DNA from 2 places in the Streptomyces sp. NPDC041205 genome. Region 1 is predicted to be linked to the other one. Evidence: predicted binding sites of a transcription regulator. Region 1 holds the regulator's gene; the other holds the start of a gene.
What was found. The regulator HrcA, encoded in region 1, represses chaperone genes, less so after heat shock. The targets are predictions, from matches to a motif close to TTNGCACTCNGNNNNNCNGAGTGCNAA.
Positions count from the first base shown of each region.

Region 1 (8,354 bases):
GCGGGCAGTTCGGCGGTGGCCAGCGGCTCGCTGCCCTCCTCGTGCAGGACGGCGGCGAGGTCCGCGTCCGCGAGGAGCGCCGCGACCTGCTTGGTCGTGGCGAGGTCGGCGACGTCGGGGAAGCGCACGCGGCGCGACTGCTTGCCCGCCTCGCGTGCCGTCGCCCGCCACTTGCCGAGCGCCTTCTGGCCGCGCTCGCCCTTCCACTGCGTGATGCAGCGGGACGCGGCCCAGGGCACGACGGCGTCCACACCGGTCTCCGTCATCGTCTCCACAGCCAGCTCGCCCCGGTCGCCCTTGGGCAGCGCCTGCACGACGGTGATCCGGGGCGTCTGCGCGCCCTCCTCGCGTACGCCGTCGGCGTCCAGGGACACCGTCAGACGGTCCTTGCCCTCGGTGTCCGCGACGACGCCGTGCGCCCAGCGTCCGGCGCCGTCGGTGAGGACGACGTCCTCGCCCGCGCGCAGCCGCTTCACGGACACGGCGTGCCGCCCCTCGGGGCCGTCCAGGACGTACGCGCTTGCCGGGGCCGCGCCCCGGAAGTCCTCGACGACGAAGACCGGCGCCGTCACACCGCACCCCGCGCGGCGAACGTGGCCTTCGCCTCGTCGAGTTCGGCGACCAGGACCTCCATCAGCTCGCCCGCGGGCAGCGCCCGCGCCAGGCGGTGGCCCTGGCCCGCCCACAGCGCCATGGCCTGCGGGTCACCGGCCTTCGCCGCGGCCTTGCGGAGTCCGGCCGTCAGATAGTGGACCTGCGGGTACGCGGCCGGGGCGTACGGGCCGTGCTCGCGCATGAAGCGGTTGACCAGGCCGCGCGCGGGGCGGCCGGAGAACGCCCGGGTCAGCTCGGTGTGCCCGAACAGCGGGTTCGTCATGGCCTGCTTGTGCAGCGGCTGCGCGCCCGACTCGGGCGTGACCAGGAACGCCGTGCCGAGCTGCGCGAAGTCCGCGCCCGCGGCGAGGACCGCGGCGATCTGACTGCCGCGCATCAGGCCGCCCGCGGCGATCACGGGCAGCGGCACCGTCTCCCTGACCTGCGTGATCAGGCTGAGCAGGCCGATGCCGGAGCCGTCCGCCTCCGGGTTGTCGCGGTGCGTGCCCTGGTGGCCGCCCGCCTCGATGCCCTGGACGCAGACGGCGTCGGCGCCCGCCCGCTGGGCCGCGCGGGCCTCCTCGGGCGTGGTGACGGTGACGACCGTACGGGTGCCGACGCGGTCGAAGGCCTGCACGACCTCCCGGGTCGGGCAGCCGAAGGTGAACGACACCAGCGGCACCGGGTCGTCGAGGAGGATCGCGAGCTTCGCGTCGTAGCCGTCGTCGCGCTTGCCCTCGGGGTCGCCGAGCTGCGTCTCGTACCAGGTGGCCTCGCCCGCGAGCTGGTTGCGGTAGACCTCCACGGCGGCATCGAGGGGCGCGGCGCCAGCCGCTCCGGTGGAGCCGGGGCCTGCACCGGGGTACTCGGGCTGCGGCATGAACAGGTTCACCCCGAACGGCCGCGCCGTCAGGCCCCTGACCTGCTTGATCTCCTGGTACATCCCGTCGGCGGTCTTGTACCCGGCGGCCAGGCAGCCGAGCCCCCCGGCCTCGGCGACAGCCGCCGCGAGCTGCGGGGTGGACCCGCCGCCCGCCATCGGGGCCTGCACGATCGGATAGCGACAGAGATCGGTGAACGCGGAGGACATACCGGCATCGTGCCACGTCCGGCGGGGGCGCCTTGTCCGGGGTCCGGGTGCGGACGCGCGTCGGCCCGGGGTGGGCGTGGATTCCACGCCCGCCCCGGGCCGGTCACAGCGCTAGCGTCCGTTGAACGCGTCCTTCAGGCGCGAGAACAACCCCTGCTGCCCCGGCTGGAACTGCCCCGTGGGCCGCTCCTCGCCGCGCAGTTGCGCGAGCTCCCGCAGCAGCCGCTCCTGCTCGGGGTCGAGCTTGGAGGGCGTGAGCACCTCGACGTGCACGATGAGGTCACCGCGCCCCCCGCCCCGCAGGTGGGTGACGCCCCGCCCGTGCAGGGGGATCGACTGCCCGGACTGCGTGCCGGGCCGGATGTCGACCTCCTCCATGCCGTCCAGCGTCTCCAGCGGCACCTTCGTGCCGAGCGCGGCCGCCGTCATCGGCAGCGTGACGGTGCAGTGCAGATCGTCCCCACGCCGCTGGAAGACGGCGTGCGGCAGCTCGTGGATCTCCACGTACAGGTCACCGGCGGGACCGCCGCCGGGCCCGACCTCGCCCTCACCGGCGAGCTGGATCCGGGTGCCGTTGTCGACACCGGCCGGGATCTTCACGGTGAGCGTGCGGCGGGACCGGATCCGTCCGTCGCCCGCGCACTCGGGGCACGGCGTCGGCACGACGGTCCCGAAGCCCTGGCACTGCGGGCAGGGCCGCGAGGTCATGACCTGGCCGAGGAAGGACCGGGTGACCTGGGACACCTCGCCGCGGCCGCGGCACATGTCGCAGGTCTGCGCGGAGGTGCCGGGCGCGGCCCCTTCGCCGGAACACGTCGTACAGACGACGGCCGTGTCGACCTGGATGTCCTTCGTGGTGCCGAAGGCGGCCTCTTCGAGGTCGATCTCCAGGCGGATCATGGCGTCCTGGCCGCGCCGGGTGCGCGAACGCGGCCCGCGCTGCGACGCCGTACCGAAGAACGCGTCCATGATGTCGGAGAAGTTGCCGAAGCCACCCGCTCCGAAGCCGCCCGCGCCACCGGCGCCACCGGCCTGGGACAGCGGGTCCCCGCCGAGGTCGTAGACCTGCTTCTTCTGCGGGTCCGACAACACCTCGTACGCGGCGTTGATCTCCTTGAAGCGCTCTTGCGTCTTCGGGTCAGGATTGACGTCCGGGTGCAGCTCGCGTGCGAGCCGCCGGAAGGCCTTCTTGATGTCGTCCTGGGAAGCGTCGCGGCGCACGCCTAGTACGGCGTAGTAGTCCGTGGCCACTTACGACTCCGCCAGGATCTGTCCGACGTAACGTGCCACTGCGCGTACTGCTCCCATCGTTCCCGGATAGTCCATGCGGGTCGGTCCGACCACGCCCAGCTTGGCCACTGCCTCGCTCCCCGAACCGTAGCCGACGGAGACCACCGACGTGGAGCTGAGCCCCTCATGGGCGTTCTCGTGCCCGATCTTGACGGTCATGCCCGAATCCGTCGCCTCACCAAGCAACTTGAGGAGGACGACCTGTTCCTCCAGGGCCTCGAGGACCGGCCTGATGGTGAGGGGAAAGTCATGTCCGAAGCGGGTGAGATTGGCGGTGCCGCCGATCATCAGCCGCTCCTCGGTCTCCTCCACCAGCGTTTCGAGGAGGGTGGACAGGACCGTGGTCACCGTCCCCCGGTCGTCCTTGTCGAAGGATTCGGCCAGGTCCTGCACCAGCTGCGGCACGTCCGAGAAGCGGCGGCCCGCGACCCGGCTGTTGAGCCGCGCCCGCAGATCCGCGAGGGACGTCTCCCCGAACGGCGCCGGGCAGTCGATCATGCGCTGCTCGACCCGCCCGGTGTCGGTGATGAGGACCAGCATCAGGCGGGCCGGGGCCAGCGAGAGCAGTTCCACGTGCCGCACCGTGGAGCGGGTCAGCGACGGATACTGCACCACCGCGACCTGCCGGGTCAGCTGCGCGAGCAGCCGCACCGTGCGCCCGACGACGTCGTCCAGGTCGACCGCGCCGTCCAGGAAGTTCTGGATCGCGCGCCGCTCCGGCGCCGTCATCGGCTTGACGCCCGCGAGCCGGTCCACGAACAGGCGGTACCCCTTGTCGGTCGGGATGCGCCCGGCGCTGGTGTGCGGCTGGGCGATGAACCCTTCCTCCTCCAGGGCGGCCATGTCGTTGCGGACCGTGGCCGGGGAGACGCCGAGGTGGTGGCGTTCGGTGAGCGCCTTGGAGCCGACGGGCTCCTCCGTGCCCACGTAGTCGTGGACGATGGCGCGCAGCACTTCCAGCCTGCGTTCACTGAGCATCGCGCACCTCCAGCTGCCGTCCCTCGTCCCGAGCCCCCGGTGGTGGCCCCTCGCCCTGGCACTCACCCCGGGCGAGTGCCAGCCTTCACCGAGTCAGTGTACGGCCGGTGGGTACAGGCCCGGCAAGGGCCGACCTCGTTGTCATGCCGACGGGTGCCGCCCTTGTCCTGCCTTGTCACGCCGACGGACGCCGCCGCTGTCGCCCCAGGTCCCGCGGACGGGTGCCGCCGCCGTGCCACGCCGCGCCGACGGGTGCCGCCGCCCGCCCCCGTCCTGCCCCCGCGCCCCGGCGGCGCTAGCGTCACCCCCATGGACACGGTCACGCCCTCCCCCGCCCCCGCCCCGGCCTGGGAGGAGGCGGGCTGGGAACGGCTCGCCGCGCGCGTGGGGCGGTGCAGGCTGCCCGTGTGGGACTGCACGGCCGGGCTCGTCGTCGGCACCGGCGCCGCCCTCATGATCGAGGCCGGGTCCAGCCTGCGCGAGGGCTCCCGGCTGCGCGCCGACGCCCGGCGGCTGCTCGGCGGCGACCGGCGTGTGACCCATCTCGCCCTCACCCACCCCCACTTCGACCATGTGCTCGGCGCCGCCGCGTTCGCGGGCGTCGAGGTGTTCGGCGCCGTCGGCCTCGACACCGTCCTGGAGCACGACCGCGACGGCCTGCGCGCCGACGCCGTCGCCCAGGGCCTCGACCCGGCCGCCGCGGCCGAGGCCGCCGACCTCCTCGTCCACCCCCGCCACCTGGTGTGCGGGGAGTGGACCCTGGACCTCGGCGGGCTCCAGGTGCTGCTCGCCAACGTCGGCCCCGGGCACACCGGCCACGACCTCGCCGTCCTCGTGCCCGGCGGCCCGGGCGAGCCCGAGGTCGTCTTCTGCGGCGATCTGGTCGAGGAGTCCGGCGAACCGCAGGCCGGCCCGGACGCGGCCCCCCGGCACTGGCCCGCCGCCCTCGACCGGCTCCTCGACCTCGGCGGCGAGGACGCGGTGTACGTGCCCGGGCACGGGGCCGTCGTCGACGCCGCTTTCGTACGCCGCCAACGCGACGAGCTGGCCCGGCGGTTCGGTGTCGCCTGACGGCATGCCATAACGTCTGGCCCATGCGCAGCTACCACCCGGACCTGACCCCGCCCTGGAAGAAGCCGGCCGCCGTCCCCGAGGTGCCCGCCGAGGCCGACCTGGTCGTGGAGGAGGTCACCACGGGCTTCTGCGGCGCGGTGATCCGCTGCGAGAAGACGGCCGAGGGGCCGACGGTGACCCTGGAGGACCGCTTCGGCAAGCACCGCGTGTTCCCGATGGCGCCGCGCGGCTTCCTCCTGGAGGGCAGGGTGGTCACGCTGGTCCGGCCGACGGCGACCGCCGCACCCCGGCAGCCCGCACGCACCGCCTCCGGCTCGCTGGCCGTGCCGGGGGCGCGGGCGCGGGTGGCCAGGGCGGGGCGGATCTATGTGGAGGGGCGGCACGACGCCGAGCTCGTCGAGAAGGTCTGGGGCGACGACCTGCGCATCGAGGGGGTCGTCGTCGAGTACCTGGAGGGCATCGACGACCTGCCCGCCATCGTCGCCGAGTTCGCCCCCGACGCCGACGCCCGCCTCGGCATCCTCGTCGACCACCTGGTCCCCGGCTCCAAGGAGTCCCGGATCGCCGCGTCCGTCAGCAGCGACCACGCCCTGATCGTCGGCCATCCCTACATCGACGTGTGGGAGGCCGTGAAGCCGTCCTCCCTCGGCATCAGGGCCTGGCCCCGTGTCCCCCACGGCCAGGACTGGAAGACAGGCGTGTGCCACGCCCTCGGCTGGCCCCCCAACACCGGCGCGGCCTGGCAGCACATCCTGCGCTCGGTCCACAGCTACAAGGACCTGGAGCCCGCGCTCCTGGGCAGGGTCGAGGAGCTGATCGATTTCGTGACGGCTCCATAGCCGGACCCCTGTCAGGCGCAGGACGAGGAGACATCAGCCCCTGCCAGACGCCGGACGAGGAGACATCAGCCCCTGCCAGACGCCGGACGAGGAGGCATCAGCCCCTGCCAGGCGCCGGACGAGGAGGCATCAGCCCGTCCGGCGCTTGAGGACGAGGCGCGAAGCGCCGACGGGGGGACAGGGGCGCAGCCCCATACAGAACGCTCAGTCGACCAGATCCCGCACGACGGCGTCGGCAAGCAACCGCCCCCGCAGGGTGAGGACGGCCCGCCCTGCCGCGAAGGGGCCGGCCTCCAGCAACCCGTCGGCCAGCGCCCGCCGGGCCGCGGCAAGCCCGGCCTCCTTCAGGAGCCCCAACGGGCACCCCTCAAGCAGCCGCAGCTCAAGCAGCACCCGCTCGACCCGCCGGTCCTCGTCCGAGAGAACCTCCCGCCCGGCCCCGGGCGACCGACCCCCCGCGAGCGCGGCGGCATACGCCCCGGGATGCTTCACGTTCCACCACCGCACACCCCCCACATGGCTGTGGGCCCCCGGCCCGGCCCCCCACCAGTCGGCGCCCCGCCAGTACAACTCGTTGTGCAGACACCGCCCCGCCTCGGACGTGGCCCAGTTCGACACCTCGTACCAGTCGAACCCGGCGCCGCCGAGGACCTCGTCCGCGATCAGATACCGGTCCGCGTGCACGTCGTCGTCGGTCATGGGCACCTCTCCGCGCCGGATCCGCCGGGCGAGCTGCGTGCCCTCCTCGACGATCAGCGCGTACGCCGACACATGGTCGGGCCCGGCCCCGATGGCGGCGTCCAGAGAGGCCCGCCAGTCGTCATCGGTCTCCCCGGGGGTGCCGTAAATGAGATCGAGGTTGACGTGCTCGAAGCCCGCGGCGCGCGCCTCGGCGACGCAGGCCTCGGGCCGCCCGGGCGTGTGCGTACGGTCGAGGATCTTCAGGACGTGCTGCTTGGCGCTCTGCATGCCGAAGGAGACCCGGTTGAAGCCGCCTTCGCGCAGGGCGCTCAGATAGGCCGGGTCGACGGACTCCGGGTTGGCCTCCGTGGTGATCTCCGCGTCGTCGGCGAGCCCGAACTCGTCGCGTACGGCGGCGAGCATCCGTACGAGATCTTCGGCGGCGAGCAGCGTGGGCGTACCGCCGCCGACGAACACGGTCCGGACGGGGCGCGGGTCGTCGCCGAGGACCTTGCGGGCGAGGCGGACCTCGTCGACGAGGGTGTCGGCGTAGTTGTCGCGGGAGGCGAGGACGCCGCCGCTGCCGCGCAGCTCGGTGGCGGTGTAGGTGTTGAAGTCGCAGTAGCCGCAGCGGGTCGCGCAGTACGGCACGTGCAGGTAGAACCCGAGCGGCCGCTCACCCGCTCCGAGCAGGGCGGAGGCGGGCAGCGCCCCGTCCTCGGGCATGGGCTCACCATCGGGCAGTACGGAAGGCATGTCTGCCATTGTCCCGGACGCCCCGAGGTCTCGACGCACCTCCGCCGCTCACAGCCCCTCCGGCGCCAGCCACCCCGGACACCCCGGGGCCTCGGCACACCCCCGCCACTCACAGCCCCTCCGGCGCCAGCCACCCCGGACACCCCGAGCCCTCGGCGCCCCGCCACCTACAGCCCCTCCGGCGTTTGAGGAGCGGGGTCCGGGGCGGAGCCCCGGTTTCGGGAAAGGGGTGGGCCTGGGGCGCCCCGCGAAGGCCCCCGCCCCTCACTCCGCCTTCAGCACCAGCAACGCCAGATCATCGTCCGGCGGCCGCTGGGAGAACTCGTGCACCAGACGGCGGATGCGCTCGGCGACGAGCCCCGCGTCCAGGCCCGCGCAGCCCGCCAGCGCCTTGGCGAGCCCGTCGCCGTCGTCGAAGAGGTGCAGCCCGGAGCGCCGCTCCGTGACCCCGTCGGTGACGCACAGCAGCGTGTCACCGGTGCGCAGCTCGAAGGTGGTGCTGGTGTACGTCTCGTCGTCGACGACCCCGAGCAGCATCTGCGGCGCGGCCACGGGCCGCACCTGCCCGTCGGCGCCGAGCACCAGCGGCAGCGGATGCCCGGCGCACGCCACGGTGCACCGCACGCCGCCCTCGAAGGGCACCAGCTCGCCGTAGAGGAGGGACAGGAAGCGGGAGGTGGGGCCGTCGGTGGGCTCGTCCTGGCCGCCGGCGAGGGCGAGGACGGCCGCGGCGGCGTCGGCGGCCTCCGTGGCGTCGTCGAGGAGGAGCTGGTTGAGGCGGTCGAGGACCTCCGCGACCTGGTAGCCCTCGCGGGCGAGCAGCCGCAGCCAGGGCCGGGCGAGCCCGATGACGACGGCCGCCTCCGGCCCTTTGCCCTGGACGTCGCCGAGGGCGAAGCACCAGCGGCCGTGCCCGGCGGGAAACACGTCGTAGAAGTCACCGCCCGGCCCGCCCTGCTCCCGGGGCTCGTACACGACGCTGCTCTCCACGCCGGGGATCTCCGCGACGGCGCTCGGAAGCAGGCCGCGCTGGAGGACCTGGCTGATGGTGG
Region 1 is NZ_JBVIZH010000001.1:948,894-957,247, forward strand. It holds gene ACZ6BG_RS04230 (16S rRNA (uracil(1498)-N(3))-methyltransferase) at 1-572, opposite strand, end outside; gene ACZ6BG_RS04235 (nitronate monooxygenase) at 569-1,684, opposite strand; gene dnaJ (molecular chaperone DnaJ) at 1,796-2,935, opposite strand; gene hrcA (heat-inducible transcriptional repressor HrcA) at 2,936-3,952, opposite strand; gene ACZ6BG_RS04250 (MBL fold metallo-hydrolase) at 4,262-5,023, shown strand; gene ACZ6BG_RS04255 (DUF3097 domain-containing protein) at 5,047-5,865, shown strand; gene hemW (radical SAM family heme chaperone HemW) at 6,070-7,302, opposite strand; gene ACZ6BG_RS04265 (SpoIIE family protein phosphatase) at 7,567-8,354, opposite strand, start outside.

Region 2 (8,354 bases), on a different contig from region 1:
CGGCGCGCCGCCGTGCCGCTGCCAGGCCTGCTCGGTGCGCCGCCGCCCGTGCCAACGGCGCACGGCGAGGCGCCAGGCCACGGTGCGGATCCACGCCTCGGGCGAAGCCTCCTTCACCAGGCGCCCACGCCTGCTCCATGCCTTGACGAACGCCTCCTGCACGACGTCCTGCGCCTCCTGGAGGTCGCCGAGCATCACGTACAGCTGGCCGGTGAGCCGTCGGACCGCGTGGGCGTAGAACTCCTCGAACTCCTCAGCGGTCAATGACGTGCTCCCCATCTGGTCGGTACACCTTCTCTAGACCGGCGGGGGTGCGTCCGGTTGACACCGGTCGCGAGATTTCTTCCGGACCGGGAACGCCGAAGGGCGGCACCCCCTGAGACAGGGAGTGCCGCCCTCGTTCGCGTACTGCGACGAACCGCCGATCCTCGAGGGGATCAGAAGTCCATGTCACCGCCCGGCATGCCGCCCGGAGCGGCCGCGGCGGCCTTCTCCGGCTTGTCGGCGATGACGGCCTCGGTGGTGAGGAACAGCGCGGCGATGGACGCGGCGTTCTGCAGGGCGGAACGCGTGACCTTCGCCGGGTCGATGATGCCCTCGGCGATCATGTCGACGTACTCGCCGTTCGCGGCGTTCAGGCCGTGACCGACGGTCAGGTTGCGCACCTTCTCCACGACGACGCCGCCCTCGAGGCCGGCGTTGACCGCGATCTGCTTCAGCGGGGCCTCCAGGGCCAGCTTCACAGCGGCGGCGCCGGTGGCCTCGTCACCCTCGAGCTCCAGCTTCTCGAAGACCGAGGAGGCCTGCAGCAGGGCCACGCCACCACCGGCGACGATGCCCTCCTCGACGGCCGCCTTCGCGTTGCGAACGGCGTCCTCGATGCGGTGCTTGCGCTCCTTGAGCTCGACCTCGGTCGCGGCACCGGCCTTGATGACGGCCACGCCGCCCGCGAGCTTCGCCAGGCGCTCCTGGAGCTTCTCGCGGTCGTAGTCCGAGTCGCTGTTCTCGATCTCGGCGCGGATCTGGTTGACGCGGCCCTGGACCTGGTCGCTCTCACCGGCGCCGTCGACGATGGTCGTCTCGTCCTTGGTGATGACGACCTTGCGGGCGCGGCCGAGCAGGTCGAGACCGGCGTTCTCCAGCTTGAGGCCGACCTCCTCGGAGATGACCGTGCCACCGGTGAGGATGGCGATGTCGCCGAGCATGGCCTTGCGGCGGTCGCCGAAGCCCGGGGCCTTGACGGCGACGGACTTGAACGTGCCACGGATCTTGTTGACGACCAGCGTGGACAGGGCCTCGCCCTCGACGTCCTCGGCGATGATCAGCAGCGGCTTGCCGGACTGCATGACCTTCTCGAGGAGCGGAAGGAGGTCCTTCACGTTCGAGATCTTGGAGTTGACGATCAGGATGTACGGGTCATCCAGGGCCGCCTCCATGCGCTCCATGTCGGTCGCGAAGTACGCCGAGATGTAGCCCTTGTCGAAGCGCATGCCCTCGGTGAGCTCAAGCTCGAGACCGAAGGTCTGCGACTCCTCGACGGTGATGACGCCTTCCTTGCCGACCTTGTCCATGGCCTCGGCGATGAGCTCGCCGATCTGGGTGTCGGCGGCGGAGATGGAGGCGGTGGAAGCGATCTGCTCCTTGGTCTCCACGTCCTTGGCCTGCTCGAGCAGGGCGCCGGAGACGGCCTCGACGGCCTTCTCGATGCCGCGCTTGAGGGCCATCGGGTTGGCGCCGGCCGCGACGTTGCGCAGGCCTTCCTTGACGAGCGCCTGGGCGAGGACGGTCGCGGTCGTCGTGCCGTCACCGGCGACGTCGTCCGTCTTCTTCGCGACCTCCTTGACCAGCTCGGCGCCGATCTTCTCGTACGGGTCCTCGAGCTCGATCTCCTTGGCGATGGACACACCATCGTTGGTGATCGTGGGGGCGCCCCACTTCTTCTCGAGGACGACGTTGCGACCCTTGGGGCCCAGGGTCACCTTGACGGCGTCGGCGAGCTGGTTCATGCCGCGCTCGAGGCCGCGCCGTGCCTCCTCGTCGAACGCGATGATCTTGGCCATGTGAAGTGGTCCTCCCGGACGGGGTGGAAAAGCAAACGGACCGTGCTGGTGCCCGCGACGGACGGCCTGCGCGCCGTGTGGTTCCTTGCCCCACCCGGCCTGCGGACCTCACCGACCCGATCCAAGTTCTGTCACTCTCACTCGTAGAGTGCTAACGCCAATGATTAGCACTCGACCCCCTAGAGTGCAAGGTCGCCTCGAAGAGGCGACGATGAGGGGCGGCGGTCGGGAGACGGGCGGGCGCAAGGTCGCCCCCGGCTCCCGCGCGAGACACCCGCGCCCCGGCGCAACACCCCGATCTCGGAACGACGTAGGGCCCGCGCCCCGTTCCCGGGGTGCGGGCCCTACGTCTACTGCGTCGCGTCGGTGGCCGATCGCGTCAAGCCGCTCAGACGGCGAGCTTGACCATGTCCGCCTGCGGACCCTTCTGGCCCTGCGAGATCTCGAACTCGACTCGCTGACCTTCTTCCAGGGTGCGGTAGCCGTCCATCTGGATCGCGCTGTAGTGGACGAATACATCCGCACCACCGTCGACCGCGATGAAGCCATATCCCTTCTCCGCGTTGAACCACTTGACGGTGCCCTGAGCCATGCCTAACTCCCCTATTACTGGCCCTTGCGCAGACCCGCACTTCGCGGACCCGGGTCAGACCTCACCCCCCATGGGTTGGGGGTGTGCGCCGGAACGCGTCGACCGCGGCTGAATGTATCTGTCCAACTGCCCTCTGCAACAGGTCAATCGGACGAGAATTCTGGGCACGCGCTATCGGAGATTCCCGGAGAATTCCACGGAACTCAGGGCAAGTCGGGCCCGACAAATGCCGCATAGGGCTCAAATAGGCAGGACACTTTGGCTACTTCTTGTCGGCTCCGCGGCCGACTTCGAATATGCGCGCGGCACTGCGTACGCCGGAAACGGCGCTCCATTCCCAACTGTACCGCGCTCAACCATACAGAATTGCCCCCTCCGCTTCTCTCGCGGAGGGGGCAGTCCCGGTGACTCTGCGTGCGCTCAGCCGCCGGCGACGGCGGGAATGATCGAAACCCCGGCGCCGTCCGGCGTCGCGGTCTCCAGACCCTGCTCGAACCGCACGTCGTCGTCGTTCACGTACACGTTCACGAACCGCCGCAGCTTGCCCTGGTCGTCCAGGACCCGGGCGGCGATACCGGTGTGGTTCTTCTCCAGGTCGGCGATGACCTCACCGAGGGTCGCCCCCTCGGCGGCGACCTCGGCCTTGCCGCCGGTGTAGGTGCGAAGAATGGTGGGGATGCGGACGTTGACGCTCATGGGTTCACCTCAGGGGTACGGGGAGGACGGGGAGCGCCCCGTCAGGGGCGCGAGGAACTGCGCGAGGACGGACCACGACCCGCGGTCGGCAGCGGACCACAGGCCCTACGGCGACTAACCGGCAAGCCCCGCGGAGCGGAACGCGTCGAGGCTCGGCTTGATCGTGGCCGTCGCCTGGGACGTCTCGGCGACCGCGTCGAGCGTCTTGAGCCCGTCCCCGGTGTTGAGCACGACGGTGGTGAGCGAGGGGTCGATGAGGCCGGCCTCGATCAGCTTCTTCGCGACGCCGACGGTCACCCCGCCCGCGGTCTCCGCGAAGATCCCCTCCGTGCGCGCGAGCAGCTTGATCGCGTCGACGACCTGCTCGTCGTCGACGTCCTCCACCGCGCCACCCGTGCGGCGCGCGATGTCGAGGACGTACGGCCCGTCGGCCGGGTTGCCGATGGCCAGGGACTTGGCGATGGTGTCCGGCTTCTGCGGCCGCACGACGTCGTGGCCCGCCTTGAACGCGGTGGACACCGGCGAGCAGCCCTCCGCCTGCGCCCCGAAGATCTTGTACGGCTTGTCCTCGACGAGGCCGAGCGCGATCAGCTCCTTCAGACCCTTGTCGATCTTCGTGAGCTGGGAGCCGGAGGCGATGGGGATGACGAGCTGGTCGGGCAGGCGCCAGCCGAGCTGCTCGCAGATCTCGTACGCGAGGGTCTTGGAGCCCTCGCCGTAGTACGGCCGCAGGTTGACGTTGACGAAGCCCCAGCCCTCGCCGAGCGGGTCGCCGATCAGCTCGGAGCAGAAGCGGTTCACGTCGTCGTAGTTGCCCTCGATGCCGACGAGCTCCCCGCCGTACACCGCGGCCATGACGACCTTGCCCTGCTCCAGGTCGTGCGGGATGAACACGCAGGAGCGGAAGCCCGCGCGGGCGGCGGCGGCGCCGACGGCACCGGCGAGGTTGCCCGTGGAGGAGCAGGACAGGGTGGTGAAGCCGAAGGCGCGCGCGGCTTCGAGCGCCTGCGCGACGACGCGGTCCTTGAAGGAGTGCGTGGGGTTGCCCGAGTCGTCCTTGATGAACAGCTTGCCCTGCTCGACGCCGAGTTCGGCGGCGAGGTTGTCGGCCTTGACGAGCTTGGTCCAGCCCGGGTTCAGGTTCGGCTTGTCGGCCACGTCGGCGGGGACGGGAAGCAGCGGGGCGTACCGCCAGATGTTGGCGGGTCCTGACTCGATCCGCTTGCGCAGGCCCTCCGGGTCGCCGAGGGGAAGGTCGTAGGCGACTTCCAGGGGTCCGAAACACTCGGCGCAGGCGAAGATGGGGCCGAGGTCGAAGCGGGTTCCGCACTCGCGGCAGGAGAGACCGGAAGCGGGTCCGAGATCGACGGTGTCCGCGGAAGGCGTGGTGGTGGCGACAGTCTGCACAGCCATGGAGGCGAGGCCCTTTCTCCTCATCTTCCTCGCGGCGCATCTCGCCACGAGACGGAATTGGCACCTTCCCGAGCCGGGAGCCTCGCGGCGCGCGTTCGCGGCGACGAGACCGGCTGGAGGGTTGCCGGGGCTTCAACGGGCCGTATCCCTCTGCCCCTCTGGATGAGCGGTATTCGATTGTGACGCCCGGGACCCCCGACATGCGATGGTCACCGGCGTTGTTCAAGACTGTAACCGAAGCCTTGGACCCTTGAGATAGTCGTCCGATGCGCGAGATGGATCACAACCGGGAGGACGCGCGTGCTGGAAGAGGTCGAGCGCTGGCTGAGCAGGCGTTCCTGGTCCGTCGCCGACCGAGCGCCCGGCGCCCTGACAGCCGCCAAGCGTGACCTCGGCACCTCGGTGAGCGTGGTGCTGCCCGCCCTCGACGAGGAGGAGACGGTCGGCGGGATCGTCGCCGAGATCCGCAGGGAGCTGATGGAGCGGGTGCCGCTCGTCGACGAGCTCGTGGTGATCGACTCCGGCTCCGCGGACCGCACGGCCGAGGTGGCCGCGGCCGCCGGGGCCCGGGTGGTGCACCGGGACGCGATCCTGCCGCGGCTGCCCGCCGTGCCGGGCAAGGGCGAGGTCCTGTGGCGTTCCCTGCTGGTCACCCGCGGTGACATCGTGGCGTTCGTCGACGCGGACCTGAAGGAGTTCTCGGCGGACTTCGTCTCCGGCATCGTGGGGCCGCTCCTCACGGAGCCGGACGTGCAGTTCGTGAAGGCGATGTACGACCGCCCGATGACGGTGTCCGACGGCCCCGCGGCCGACGGCCCGGCGTCCGGCGCGACGGCCGGGCAGGGCGGCCGGGTCACCGAGCTGATGGCGCGGCCCCTGCTGAACATGCACTGGCCGCAGCTCGCGGGCTTCGTGCAGCCCCTCGGCGGCGAGTACGCGGCCCGCAGGTCGCTCCTCGAACGCCTCCCCTTCCCCGTCGGGTACGGCGTGGAGCTCGGCCTGCTCGTCGACGCGCTGCACACCGTGGGCCTGGACGCGCTCGCGCAGGTCGACGTGGGGGTGCGCAGGCACCGGCACCAGGACGGGCAGGCGCTCGGCCGGATGGCGGCGGCGATCTACCGCACCGCGCAGCTGCGGCTCGCCCGCGCCCATCTCGTACGCCCCGAGCTGACCCAGTTCGTCCGCGGCGAGCACGGCTTCGAGCCGCGGACGTACGCGGTGGACACGGAGGAGCGGCCGCCGATGGCGGAGGTGGCGGAGTACGCGGAGCGGCGGGTGGCCTGAGGGGGTGGGCGGGGGCGCCGGGCGGGCTGTGCCGGGGGCCGCGGGCAGGTCGTATACGGCCCGCCCGCCGTTCGCGCGCGGGGCGCGGAGGGGACGTCTCAGGCAGGGCCGCTCAGGGATGTGACGTTCCCCGGCCATACGTTTGAGCGTTTCCGCGAGCGGCTAGGTTTCGGCACATGGCTTCCCAGCAGGCGGGCGCAGCCCAGGTCCTCGTCGCGTCCAACCGCGGCCCGGTGACGTACTCCCTCGGCCCCGACGGGACGCTCGACGCCAAGCGCGGCGGCGGCGGGCTCGTCTCCGGGCTCAGCGCCATCGGCGACGAGGCCGACGCCCTGTGGGTGTGCTCGGCGCTCGGCGACGGCGACCGGGAGGCCGTGCGGCGCGGGGTCGGCGAGCCGGGGGTGCGGATGCTCGACATCGACGCCGCCGTGCACGCCGACGCGTACAACGGCGTCGCGAACTCGGTGCTCTGGTTCGTGCACCACATGCTGTACCAGACGCCCCTCGAACCCGCCTTCGGGCCGGAGTTCCGCGCCCAGTGGGCCGCGTACGAGACGTACAACCAGGCCTTCGCCGAGGCGCTCGCGCACGAGGCGGCGCCGGGCGCGGCCGTCCTCGTGCAGGACTACCACCTGGCGCTTGTCCCCGGCATGCTGCGCGAACTCCGCCCCGACCTGCGCATCGGGCACTTCTCGCACACGCCCTGGGCGCCCGTCGACTACTTCCGGCTGCTTCCCGACGACATCGCCGAGCGGCTCCTGCGCGGGATGCTCGGCGCGGACCGGCTCGGCTTCCTCACCGGGCGCTGGGCCGACGCCTTCACCGCGTGCTGCGTGGCCGTCCTCGGCGGGACGTCCGGGACCCGGATCGGGGTGCACGGACTCGGGGCCGACGCGGACTTCCTGCGGGAGCGGGCGCGGCGCCCCGACGTCGAGGAGCGCCTTGCCGCGCTGCGGGAGCAGATCGGGCCCGGCCGGAAGGTCATCGTCCGGGTGGACCGCACCGAGCTGTCCAAGAACATCGTGCGCGGACTGCACGCCTACGCACAGCTCCTCGCCGAGCGGCCCGAGTGGCGGGAGCGGGTCGTGCACGTCGCCTTCGCCTACCCGTCGCGGCAGGACCTCGCCGTCTACCGCGACTACACCGCGGAGGTGGCGCGGGTCGCCGACGCCATCAACTCCGCGTACGGCACCGACGGCTGGACGCCGGTCGTCCTCCACGTCAAGGACGACTTCGCCCGCTCCCTCGCCGCCTACCGGCTCGCCGACGTCGCCCTCGTCAACCCCATCCGGGACGGCATGAACCTCGTCGCCAAGGAGGTCCCCGTCGTCTCCGACGAGGGCTGCGCGCTCGTCCTCTCCCGGGAGGCCGGGGCCCACGAGGAGCTCTCCGAGGACGCGCTCACCATCAACCCGTACGACGTGTCCGCGACGGCCGCGGCGCTCCACGAGGCCCTCCTGATGCCCCGCGCGGAACGCGAGGAGCGCACCAAACGCCTGGCCGCGGCCGCCACCGCCCTCCCCCCGCCCCAGTGGTTCCTGGACCAACTCCAGTCCCTGACCACCCCCTGACCCCGCCGCTCCGCGCCGGATATCACCCACCCTCCCCCAAGCTCTCAAGGAGCAGGGGGGAGGGCGGGCGCAGCCCAGGCCGACGGCGTCATTTACGACGAGGGAAGGGCATAGGCCCAACAGGCCCCGCCCTCAGGGCAGTTGGGCTGCCAAAGCCGACAGGAGGGCGACCACGCCAGCAGGACCCGCGGTCACTACGTCCGCGCGGTCGGCGAGGTCCGCGACCTCGGGGCTCCCGCTGCACACCAGCAGCCCCCGCGCCTCCCCGTCCGACCGCAACTTGTCCACCGCCGTGAAGGCGGGCACGTCCCCGAGGTCGTCCCCGGCGTACAGGACGGACTCGGCGCCCACCTCACGTACGTAGTCGACGAGGGCGACCCCCTTGTCGACGCCGGGCGGCCGCAGTTCGAGGACGAGCCGCCCCGGCTCGACGATCAGCCCGTGCCGGGAGGCCAGCTCCCCCAACGGCCCCCGCAACGCGTCGAACGCGGCCTGCGGATCCAGGGCCCGCCGCGTGTGGACGGCGACAGCCCGCCCCTTCTCCTCGATCCAGGTCCCCCGCCATGCCCCGATCGCGTCCAGGAACCCGGGCAGTTCGGCCCGCACGGCGGCGACACCGGGATGCGGCTCGGCGGCCTGCACGGTCCCGGTGACGGCGTCCCACCGCTCGGCCCCGTAGTGCCCGAGCACGACGAGGTGTTCGAGCCCGGGGACCCCGGCGAACCCGCCGTAGCGGAC
Region 2 is NZ_JBVIZH010000005.1:73,644-81,997, reverse strand. It holds gene ACZ6BG_RS22915 (SigE family RNA polymerase sigma factor) at 1-264, opposite strand, end outside; gene groL (chaperonin GroEL) at 438-2,060, opposite strand; gene ACZ6BG_RS22905 (cold-shock protein) at 2,449-2,652, opposite strand; gene ACZ6BG_RS22900 (ubiquitin-like small modifier protein 1) at 3,073-3,348, opposite strand; gene thrC (threonine synthase) at 3,463-4,785, opposite strand; SAM riboswitch class I at 4,779-4,930, opposite strand; gene ACZ6BG_RS22890 (glucosyl-3-phosphoglycerate synthase) at 5,062-6,045, shown strand; gene ACZ6BG_RS22885 (alpha,alpha-trehalose-phosphate synthase (UDP-forming)) at 6,222-7,616, shown strand; gene otsB (trehalose-phosphatase) at 7,749-8,354, opposite strand, start outside.
Region 2: groL (chaperonin GroEL) is a predicted target of HrcA. The motif match lies at 2,225-2,251, and genes of this name have one in related genera.